One region of the Bradyrhizobium nivariense genome, then DNA from elsewhere that is predicted to be linked to it. Evidence: predicted binding sites of a transcription regulator. Region 1 holds the regulator's gene; the other holds the start of a gene.

What was found. Region 1 encodes LexA, which represses DNA repair genes until DNA is damaged. Its sites were predicted from a motif close to TGTTCNNNNTGTGTTCNG; they were not measured.
Region 2: the regulator LexA is predicted to act here: its motif matches at 3,149-3,166, upstream of uvrA (excinuclease ABC subunit UvrA).

What each region holds. Positions count from the first base shown of each region.
Region 1 is NZ_JARWCR020000023.1:12,741-18,376, reverse strand. It holds gene QCM77_RS20215 (HAD family hydrolase) at 1-159, shown strand, start outside; gene QCM77_RS20210 (hypothetical protein) at 241-519, shown strand; gene QCM77_RS20205 (molybdopterin molybdotransferase MoeA) at 747-1,958, shown strand; gene lexA (transcriptional repressor LexA) at 2,135-2,836, shown strand; gene QCM77_RS20195 (hypothetical protein) at 3,428-3,862, shown strand; gene QCM77_RS20190 (GAF domain-containing protein) at 4,088-5,029, shown strand; partial or broken gene QCM77_RS20185 (ComEC/Rec2 family competence protein) at 5,128-5,636, opposite strand, start outside.
Region 2 is NZ_JARWCR020000027.1:32,374-38,009, forward strand. It holds gene QCM77_RS22255 (barstar family protein) at 1-58, shown strand, start outside; gene uvrA (excinuclease ABC subunit UvrA) at 72-3,053, opposite strand; gene QCM77_RS22265 (outer membrane protein) at 3,317-4,066, opposite strand; gene QCM77_RS22270 (outer membrane protein) at 4,300-5,067, opposite strand; gene QCM77_RS22275 (single-stranded DNA-binding protein) at 5,532-5,636, shown strand, end outside.

The DNA.
Region 1 (5,636 bases):
GACCACGTCATCGCTGCGATCGGCGTACCCGCCGGGCGTATCGTGTTCTTCGACGATCTTGCTGAAAACATCGAGGGAGCGCGGGCGCGCGGCTTGACGGCGGTCCATGTGACCTCGCCGCGTGACGTCGGGAACGCATTGAAGGCATTGGGTATCTGACGACAATCCGCCGTCGCGAAACCCAGGAGGCACGGCCCCGTCGGAACTAATTTTGACGAAGCTGAGGAACCCGATCACTTTGTGCATTTTTATACCGAGTTCCGGGAACGGAATACCGGGTTCCGGACTCTAGAGTCCGTCGGGATCTCTACGGACGGACGCATCATCGTGTTGGGCAAAACCTACCTCACCAAGCAGGCATCTCTTCTTCTTGAATTCGCCAGGACAACTTCAGACTCGGACCTTTCGGCCAAGCTTGTGCGCAAGGCCGCCGACCTGAAATCCCAGGCCGATCCGCTCCCCGACAAGGATCAGGGGCCGAAAGCGCCCGACGTAAGTCCCGGGCAGATAGAGAGCTGATCGATGCTGGCCGTGGCGCTCGTCATTCTCGTTTTTGCCATGGCCACTCTTCTGCCGATCTGCCTCGTTCTCTGGACCATGCCTCGCCGGGCTTGATCATGCCTTCCAGAACAATGTGAAGCAGCGGGATGAATTGCGCCCGCTCAGCTGTTTTTGCCTCTGCGCCCGCGCTCGGCTAGAAGACTTGCGGAACATTCGCCCGAACGTGCCGAGCAGGAGTTTTCGCCGTGGCCTTGATGCCGGTTTCTGACGCGCTTGCCGCGGTGCTGGCGAGTGCAGAGCCGCTGCCCGAAGAGATGGTTTCCCTCGACGAAGCCTACCATCGCGTGCTCGCGCGCGACGTCGCAGCGCGGCGTACGCAGCCGCCGCAGGCGATGTCGGCGATGGACGGCTACGCCGTGCGCGCAGCTGACGCCGCGACGATCGATTCGAAGCTCACCGTCATCGGCGAGGTCGCAGCGGGTCGGCCGTTCGCGGGAACGGTCGGCGCCGGCGAGGCCGTGCGGATCTTCACCGGCGGCGTCGTTCCCGACGGCGCCAACGCCGTCGTGATCCAGGAGGACACGGTCGCTGATGGCAAGCGCATCACGATCAAGGAAGCCGCGATCGCAGGACGGCACATCCGGCCCGCCGGCGTCGATTTCCGCGAGGGCGACGTGCTCCTGCGCACGGGAATCCGCCTCACCGAGCGTGACCTCGCGCTCGCCGCCGGGATGAATCATCCGCATCTTCCCGTTTGCCGGCGTCCGAAGGTCGCGATTCTCGCCACCGGCGACGAGCTGGTGATGCCGGGCGCCACGCCTGGTCACGGCCAGATCGTCTATTCCAACGGCTACGCCCTGCATGCGCTCGCCCGCAGCGAGGGCGCCCAGACCATCGACCTCGGTATTGCCGCCGACACACTGGAGGCCACCACCGCCGGCATCCGCCGCGCCCGCGAGAGCGACGCCGACATCCTGATCACGACCGGCGGCGCATCGGTCGGCGACCACGATCTGGTCCAGCAGGCGCTGAGGGACGAAGGTATCGCGATGGCGTTCTGGAAGATCGCGATGCGGCCGGGCAAGCCGATGATGCATGGACGGCTCGGCGCAATGGGCGTGATCGGCCTGCCGGGCAATCCCGTGTCGTCCTATGTGTGCGCCTTCCTGTTCATGGTGCCGCTGATTCGCGCCCTGTCGGGCCGTTCGGTGATTCACCATCGCCGTGAGCGCGCCGCGCTCGGCCGCGACGTCGGCGCCAACGACCAGCGCGAGGACTATCTGCGCGCGCGCCTGGAGGAGCGCGACGACGGCACGCGCATCGCCCTTCCCGTCAGTCATCAGGACTCTTCGCTGCTTGCGAATCTCGCTGCGGCACAGGTACTTCTCGTGCGCGCACCGTTCGCGCCGAAGGCTGAAGCCGGCACGCCCTGCGAGGTGTTGCGGCTCCCCGTCTGAGTGCCTCGAGAATGCGGGTTCCGCGAACTTCGCTCTGTTCACGGTAAATTAAGCAGTTGCGGAACACATATCGAACATATAGTGTCCGTTCATGATTTGTTTCGAGCGTGTAGCGGCTTATTGCTGAATTCAGCGTCTCGGAATCGAACGGCATCAATCGGGGGACTTTGGTCGAGATGTTAACGCGCAAACAATACGAGCTTCTGCGGTTCATCAATGAACGTCTGAAGGAAAGCGGCGTGCCCCCTTCCTTCGACGAGATGAAGGATGCGCTCGACCTGCGCTCGAAGTCGGGTATCCATCGCCTGATCACGGCGCTCGAGGAGCGCGGCTTCATCCGGCGCCTGCCCAACCGCGCCCGTGCGATTGAAGTCATCAAGCTGCCCGAGCTCCAGGCAGCCGCCGGCAGCCGCCGCGGCTTCACGCCGAGCGTCATCGAGGGCAATCTCGGCAAGGTGCGCGCGAGCTCCAGCCTGTCTGCGGACGAGGGCGAGCGTCCCGTTGCGGTGCCGGTGATGGGCCGCATCGCGGCCGGCACGCCGATCGAGGCGTTGCAGACCCGCAGCCACACTATCAGCGTACCGCCCGACATGCTCGGCTCGGGCGAGCACTACGCGCTCGAAGTGCGCGGCGATTCCATGGTCGAGGCCGGCATCCTCGACGGCGACATGGCGCTGATCCAGCGCAACGAGAGCGCCGATACCGGCGACATCGTGGTGGCGCTGATCGACGACGAGGAAGCGACCCTCAAGCGCTTCCGCCGCCGCGGCGCCTCGATCGCGCTCGAGCCCGCCAACGCGGCCTATGAGGTACGTATCCTGCCGCCGAACCGGGTGAAGATTCAGGGCAAGCTGATCGGGCTGTACCGGAAGTACTGATACCGGGAGTCCTTGATACCGGGAGTCCTTGGCGCCGCGCGCGCTTCCGATCGGCAGCCCGATCAGAGATTGGAGCGGATCATTGTCCGCTCGGGCTGGATAGTCTTTCTGGTTCCGCACAGATTATCCGGGCCCACCTCCGGCGCTAGATCCTCGATACGCCGCACGAAGCACCCAGGGGCTTCGCGGCCTTCAGGTTCGAGGAGAAGTCATGCGCAAAATCATTCTGAGCACAGTTGCGGCGGCGCTGATCGCAGCATCAGCGTCGCCAGCATTTGCCGCACAATCGCGTCACCATGTCCGCAAGGAAACAGCGGTCAGCGATCAAGTCCGCAACGCGCGGAATGCGATCGCGCAACCGTCGCAGCCAGGCTGGCAATATTCGGGCTGGTCGGCGTCCGCAGGGCGTTGACACGCGCCTCCCGAATGCATCGCAGCAGCCTTTGTTCCTAAAAGATAATGTGATCGCGGCTTGCGGAAACCAGCCGCAGATTTGCCCACAACCAAGTAGAGTTTTGCGTGTTTCCACTCTGATAGAGGCCTGCGCCTCGATAAGAGACGCGGGCGCTATCCCAGCCTGAGGAGCACCCGATGTGTGACTACAGCCTGCATGCCGTCGCGTCGCGTCCCGCCGAAGTCGGCGAGACGATCGTCACGACAAGCTTCCGCGGCACCTCGACGCGTGGTTTTGCGTCCGCAGCCGATCCGACCGTGGCCGTCTGCCTGCTGCCGGGAACGGAGCTCGCCTTCACCGACAACGTCCGCTACGACAATCGCTGGATCTGGACGCGTACCATCAATTCCCGCGTCGGCAAGTTCGGCAAGATCGATCCGCACATTCCCGACCGCCATCATGATGCGATTGAATTCCCCGACGGCAAATACGTGCTGGTGACTCAGCTCGTCGAGGGCCAGCAGGCAACCGTGCTGCAACTGCCGGTGACCCAGCCGGTCACTGATCGCGAGCACAAGCCGGAGATCATCGCCGACAGGCAGCCGACGGTCACCCGCCTGCCGATCGGCTGACACAGCCGCCCTCCGGCCGAGAGGTTGGAGGCCAGGATTGAATTGCCATCGCCGGCCGTGGCCGGCGAGATGGTGCGGTCGCGTCCAGCGAAATCCGATCGGATTGATCAAGCCGCTGCGCCTCTGCGCAGCACGAAGTTTGAGCCGCCCTGCCTGAATTATGAACGTCCGCTTCGCAGCCAAATGACCGATGCTGTCAAGGGCTTGAGACGGCGGACACGCTCGATGAAAACCTTCCTTCGCGTCGTTGAACTCTGGGTACCCGACCGGACGCGCATGCGGCTGGAATTTGGTGGCGGCCTCTACGGCGAAGGGCTGTCCGCGTTCAAGGCCGTCAGCGAAGAGTTGCACTTCGGATATGACGAGGGACTTCCGGGCAAGGCCTGGGCCTCGGGCCACCCCGAAATCCTCACCAGATTCGCCAATTCCTATTTCAAACGGACCGATCAGGCGCTCGTAGCCGGCCTCACCTGCGGCGTCGCGGTACCGGTGTTTGCAGGCGAATTCCTCCAGGCCGTCATCGTGCTGTTCTGCGGCGACGGCAAAGCGCATGTCGGCGCGATCGAGCTCTGGCACAACGACCCTGATGTCTCCCACGAGATGGGGCTCGTCGACGGCTATTACGGCACCGCCGATATGTTCGAGTTCAACTCTCGCCACACCAAATTTCCTCGCGGCTTTGGCCTGCCTGGACGCACCTGGAAGGCGGGCCTGCCGCTGATCATCAAGGACCTGCACGACGCCAGGAGCTTCCTGCGCTGGGAGGACGCGGCCAAGGTCGGGATCAATCTCGGCGTGGGCGTGCCCTATCGGACCGGCACGGACCAGACCTGGGTCCTGACATTCCTCTCGGCGCAGGCCACGCCGATTGCGCGACGCTTCGAGATCTGGGTCCCGAACCAGATCCGCTCGGCGCTGGTGTTTCGCGCCGGCGATTGCAGTGCGCAGACCGACCTTGCCGCGCTCTATGCGACGAAATCCATCGCCAGGGGCGAAGGCAGCATCGGCGGGGCCTGGGCCACCGGCATGCCCGCGCTCAACGATGAGCTCGCGCATGACGGCTCGGTCGCCGGCCTTGAGGCCCGCGCATCCGGACTGAGCCGGATGGTGGCCCTGCCGGTCATCGGCAATTCCGGGCTCGACGCCGTGCTGGCCTGGTATCTCTAGAGAGCGAAGTGGATACCGGTTCGCGTGAAGAAAACGCGTCAGAATCCAGAGCTTCGGTTCTGATTCAATCGGAGCCGAAGATGCTCTGGCCGATCCGCTCAATCCTCGGCCTGCAAGTCGGTCTCCGCCGGCGTTGCGTCCCGGGTGCGGGGCGCGGCCGTCTTCGGCGCAAGACTGCCATCGAAATCACCTGCGCCGGCGCCGGCCGGCAACCAGGGGCGGCTCGTGCCTCTCGCCCTCACCGCCTGAACCGCAAAACCGTCACCACGCTGCGTCAGCGCCAGCGCGCTCTGGCTGGCGAGCCGCTGCCGATCGACCACCATCGCGGCGCAATCGGGCGGCGCGGGACGTGCCGTCACCACCAGCGCGGCCCGGCTGCAATCGTCCGCCAGTGCGTCGATGCGCAGTGCCAGCGCGACCAGCCTGCCGTCGGCGAGCGGCGTCACGCAGCCGGCTTCGTCGCAAGACACGCCGTCGGCCAGCGAGGCGCTGCCGGCATCGCGCGGATCGGCGTCGGCAGCTAACCACTCTTTGAGCAAAAAGCCGTCCTTGCTCGCCCTGATCAGATGCAGATGTCCGTCCCTGCCCCGGACCGCGACACTCTGAC
Region 2 (5,636 bases), on a different contig from region 1:
CCGCGTGGTATTCCCACCTGCTTATCGCGACCAGATATCGTGGCTTCTTCGACTGTAGCAGCGAGGCTGCGCTACTCCGCCGCCTCGCTCGCCGTCCGTCGCCGCTTCGGCTTCCGCGCCTTCGCCAGCACCGGCGCCAAAAACTTGCCCGTGTAGCTCCGCGGCGCTTTCGCGATGTCCTCGGGCGGACCCCACGCGACGATCTCGCCGCCGCCGTCGCCGCCTTCGGGGCCGAGGTCGATGACCCAGTCTGCGGTCTTGATGACCTCGAGATTGTGCTCGATGACGACGACCGTGTTGCCCTGCGCGACCAGCTCGTGCAGCACCTCCAACAGCTTCTTGACGTCGTGGAAATGCAGCCCGGTGGTCGGCTCGTCCAGGATGTAGAGCGTGCGGCCGGTGGCGCGCTTGGACAGCTCTTTTGCCAGCTTGACGCGCTGCGCTTCGCCGCCGGACAGCGTCGTCGCCTGCTGGCCGACATGGATGTAGTCGAGGCCGACGCGATGCAGGGTCTGGAACGTCTCGCGCACGCGCGGCACCGCCTTGAAGAACTCGGCGGCTTCCTCGACGGTCATGTCGAGCACGTCGGCGATGCTCTTGCCCTTGAACAGGACCTCGAGCGTCTCGCGGTTGTAGCGCTTGCCCTTGCAGACGTCGCAGGTGACGTAGACGTCCGGCAAAAAGTGCATCTCGATCTTGATGACGCCGTCGCCCTGGCAGGCCTCGCAGCGGCCGCCCTTGACGTTGAAGGAGAAGCGGCCGGGCTCGTAGCCGCGCGCCTTGGATTCGGGCAGGCCGGCGAACCATTCGCGGATCGGCGTGAAGGCGCCGGTATAGGTCGCGGGGTTGGAGCGCGGCGTGCGGCCGATCGGCGACTGGTCGATGTCGATGATCTTGTCGATGTGCTCGAGGCCCTCGATGCGGTCGTGCGGGGCTGCGCCCTCGCTGGCGTTGTTGAGCTTGCGGGCGATCGCCTTGTAGAGCGTGTCGATCAGCAGCGTCGACTTGCCGCCGCCGGAGACGCCGGTGACGCAGGTGAACAGGCCGAGCGGAATTTCGGCCGTGACGTTCTTGAGGTTATTGCCGCGCGCGTTGACCACCTTGATGGTGCGGCGATGGTTCGGCGGACGCCGCTCCGGCACCTCGACCTCGAGCTCGCCGGTGAGATATTTACCGGTCAGCGATTTCGGGTTGCGCATGATCTCGGTGGGCGTGCCTTCGGCGACGATGTGGCCGCCATGCATGCCGGCGCCGGGGCCGATGTCGAGGACATAGTCGGCCAGGAGGATCGCGTCCTCGTCATGCTCGACCACGATCACGGTGTTGCCGAGGTCGCGAAGTCTCTTCAGCGTATCGAGCAGGCGCGCGTTGTCACGCTGATGCAGGCCGATCGAGGGCTCGTCCAGCACGTAGAGCACGCCGGTCAACCCCGAGCCGATCTGCGAAGCCAGGCGGATGCGCTGGCTCTCGCCGCCGGACAGCGTGCCGGAGGAGCGGGAGAGGGTGAGGTAGTTGAGGCCGACGTCGAGCAGGAAGGTGAGGCGCTCGCGGATCTCCTTGAGGATGCGGCCGGCGATCTCGTTCTGCTGGGTGTTCAGCGCCTCGGGCACGGTCTCGAACCACGCGCCGGCGCCCTTCACCGACATCTCGGAGATATCGCCGATATGCTTGCCGCCGATCTTGACGCAGAGCGCCTCGGGCTTGAGCCGAAAGCCCTTGCAGCCCTCGCAGGGCACGTCGTGGAAATATTTCGCGAGCTCCTCGCGCGCCCATTCGCTCTCGGTCTCGCGATAGCGACGGTTGATGTTGGTGATGACACCTTCGAACGGTTTTTTGGTGTCGTAGGAGCGGACGCCGTCCTCATAGGAGAACTTGATCTCGTCCTCGCCGGAACCATGGAGGATCGCGTTCTGCGTCTTCTTCGGCAGATCCTTCCATTTGGTGGTCAGCGTGAACTTGTAGTGCTTGCCGAGCGCAGTCAGCGTCTGAATGTAATAGGGCGATGAGGATTTGGCCCAGGGCGCGATCGCGCCCTTGCCAATCGCAAGCTCCTTGTCGGGGATGACGAGGTCTTCGTCGACATGCTGCTCGACACCGAGGCCGCCGCAGGCGGGGCAGGCGCCATAGGGATTGTTGAAGGAAAACAGCCTGGGCTCGATCTCGGGGATGGTGAAGCCGGAGACGGGGCAGGCGAACTTTTCCGAGAACAGCATGCGCTCGGGTCCGCTCTTGTCGTGGATTTTTGCGGTCTTCTTTTTCTCTTCCGCGGGTGCTGCTGCGGCCGGTGCATCAGCGAATTCGATAACGGCGAGGCCCTCGGCGAGCTTCAGCGCGGTCTCGAAGCTTTCGGCGAGGCGCTGGCCGATGTCGGCGCGCACAACGATGCGGTCGACGACGACGTCGATGTCGTGCGGGAATTTCTTGTCGAGCGTCGGCGCTTCCGCGAGCTCGTGGAAGGCGCCGTCGATCTTGACGCGCTGAAAGCCCTTCTTGAGCCATTCGGCGAGCTCTTTGCGGTACTCGCCCTTGCGGCCGCGCACGACGGGCGCGAGCAGATAGAGGCGCGTGCCCTCGGGCAGCACCAGCACGCGGTCGACCATCTGCGAGACGGTCTGGCTCTCGATCGGCAGGCCGGTGGCGGGCGAATACGGCACGCCGACGCGCGCCCACAGCAGGCGCATGTAGTCGTAGATCTCAGTGACGGTGCCGACGGTGGAGCGCGGGTTCTTCGACGTCGTCTTCTGCTCGATCGAGATCGCCGGCGACAGGCCGTCGATCTGGTCGACGTCGGGCTTCTGCATCATCTCCAGGAACTGGCGCGCATAGGCCGACAGCGATTCGACGTAGCGGCGCTGGCCCTCGGCGTAGATGGTGTCGAACGCGAGCGAGGATTTACCGGAGCCTGATAGCCCCGTGAACACCACCAGCTTGTCGCGGGGAATCTCGACGTCGACGTTCTTGAGGTTGTGCTCGCGCGCGCCACGGATCGTAATTGCGCGCAGGTTTGATCCCGCGTTCTGTTGTTGGCGCTTCGCCTTGATCACTTCATCCATCCTGGTGGTCCTCAGGGAATCCAAAAGCGCGCGATCGCGCCAACTTAATAGGCGCGCTTCGCCCGGAACCGGGATCGGCGCCGATGGGGTTGTCAGCGAACGTAGGAAGAACGGAGAAGGATTTCCAGTGGGACTTGCGAATCGTCAACGGATTGTTGTTGCGCTGGCGGGACTTGGCAGCAGGAACCCGGTGTCGGAGCGCGAAAACAAAAAGGCCGGCGCAAGGCCGGCCTTTCGTAACGCGATGGCGTTGGAGACGAAGATCAGTACTTCGCGAGCACTGCGCCGCCGCCGAAGGTGTAGTTCAGGCGGACGGTGGCCATATCCACGTCCTGCTTGATGCTGTCGGCGCGGAAGGGCAGACCGAACGCCGTGAAGCTGTCGGTGTGCTTGCCCATGAACAGATGGTCGTACTCGAGGGCAACCGACCAATTCGGTGCGAAGCCGAACTCGATGCCCGTGCCGACGGCGCCGCCCCAACGGGTGTCGGTCGCCTCGCCGAACGTGACGCCGCCCAGAGTGCCGCTGAACTTGTTATGGGTGACGGCCGCGCCGCCCTTCACGTACCAGAGCACGTTGTTCCAGGCATAACCCACTTGGCCGGTGAAGAGACCGATGGCATCGATCTTGGTGTTGTTCACCAGCGGGAAGAAAGCGGCGGGCGAGCTGGTGTTCGAGCCCTTCAGGTCAGCCCAGTCGCCCTGAGCTTCGAGGCCGAACACCCAGTTGGTGGACTGCCAGCGGTAGCCGATCTGGCCGCCGACGAGGGCGCCGGTCGCATTGTGGCAACCTTCAGCCGTGACGGGGACTGCGCCGCCGGCTACTGCGGTCGTATCCCAGCAATTGTGGCTCGAGCCGCCACCGGCGTTGGCACCGATGTAGAAGCCGGTCCAGTTGTAGACCGAGGCCACAGCCACCGGAGCCTTGGTGTAGGGGCGCGCCGCGAGATCAGCGGCCGAAGCCGGGGCGGCGAGAGCGAACAAACAGGCCGAAGCCAACAAAACCTTTTTCATTTTCAACTTAATCCCAGTCCCAGTTTCTGTTGTTGCCTTCCGTGCGCGGAAGAGCATCGGACGCTGTGGTCCAACCGATGTCGTACATACACCAGTGAAGCCGCAAGTTGTGTACCCGAAAAGCCACAGCAGGTTGGAAATGCAGCAGTGGGTGAAGCCTATTATTCGGGCTGTGCGCAGCAAAAGGCCGGCGCGAAGCCGGCCTTTTATTTCTGAGCGATATCAGATGGATATCAGTATTTCGCAATCACTGGACCGCCCCAGCGATAGTTTGCGCGGATCAGGCCGATATCGACGTCCTGGCCGATGCGCTCGGAGCGTGTGGCAGCACCGAGCGGGGCGAGCACGAAGTTGCCCGAACCGGTGAAGCCGATGGTGCGATTGCCGAGGAAGATGTGATCGTACTCGAAGCCCACCGTCCAGTTCGGCGCGAATCCGAACTCGACGCCCGCGCCCACGGTGCCGCCCCAGCGGGTCTCCTTGGCCTGGTCGAATTCGAGACCGGTGACGACGTCATAGCCGCGGTAGCGGTCGCCGACGACGGCGCCGCCGCCCTTCACGTAGACGAGCACGTTGTTCCAGGCGTAGCCGATCTGGCCGGTGATCAGGCCGAAGGAATCGATCTTGGAGCGATTGCGCAGGCCGGTCACCACACCGACGTTGTCGCCGGAGAAGTCGGCCCAGTTGCCCTGGCCTTCGAGGCCGAACACCCAATTGGCCGACTGCCAGCGATAGCCGACCTGGCCGCCGACCGTGCCGCCGACCGAGTTGTGGCAGCCTTCGCCGACCAGAGCGCCGCCGACGCCGACGAAGTCCCAGCACTTGTGGCTGGTGCCGCCGCCGCCGTTGATGCCGATGTAGAAGCCGCTCCAGTCGTAGATGGTGGCGACCATCGGCGCCGGAGCCTTGGTGTAGGGACGCGCGGCCATGTCCGCCGCGCTTGCGGGAGCCGACAGGCCCAACGCCACTGCACCGATTGCACCAATCAGGATCTTGTTCATTGCCAGTCTCCCCAGGTTCATCCGCTTCTCGAAATCCCCGAAGCGGTTTGATCAGGCGCGACGCCCAGATGAATTAATTCCGAGGAAAACCTAGTCCGATCGCGGAATGGAGTCCGTCTCCGAAATGCCACAGTCGCAGGCGAGTCGGACCGGCTCTAACTTGATGAATGTTAGGTTGTTTTGCTGTTCCGCGGGAACCCGAACCGGTTCCATCCTGCGCGTGTCTTTCCGCAAGCCCCACCGGCCGATCGACCCGATACGTTCGGCGGCGTCACTCGCAAAGAACAAATCTGGAACGAACCGAAGGTCGATGCTATATGTGGGGATAACCCGAGGGGTGACGGACTGATCGAAGTCCGCAAGCGTTCGGCGAGCGTATAGGGTCGCCCCGACAGGGGCACGGCGGAACGCGGGGAGCGGACCGGCCTCCTTAGATTCAGTGGCATTCGGAGTGGAGAGCGGAGATGGCGGGAAGCGTCAACAAGGTCATTCTGGTTGGAAATCTCGGCAAGGATCCTGAGATCCGCCGCACCCAGGACGGGCGGCCGATCGCCAATCTGAGCGTCGCG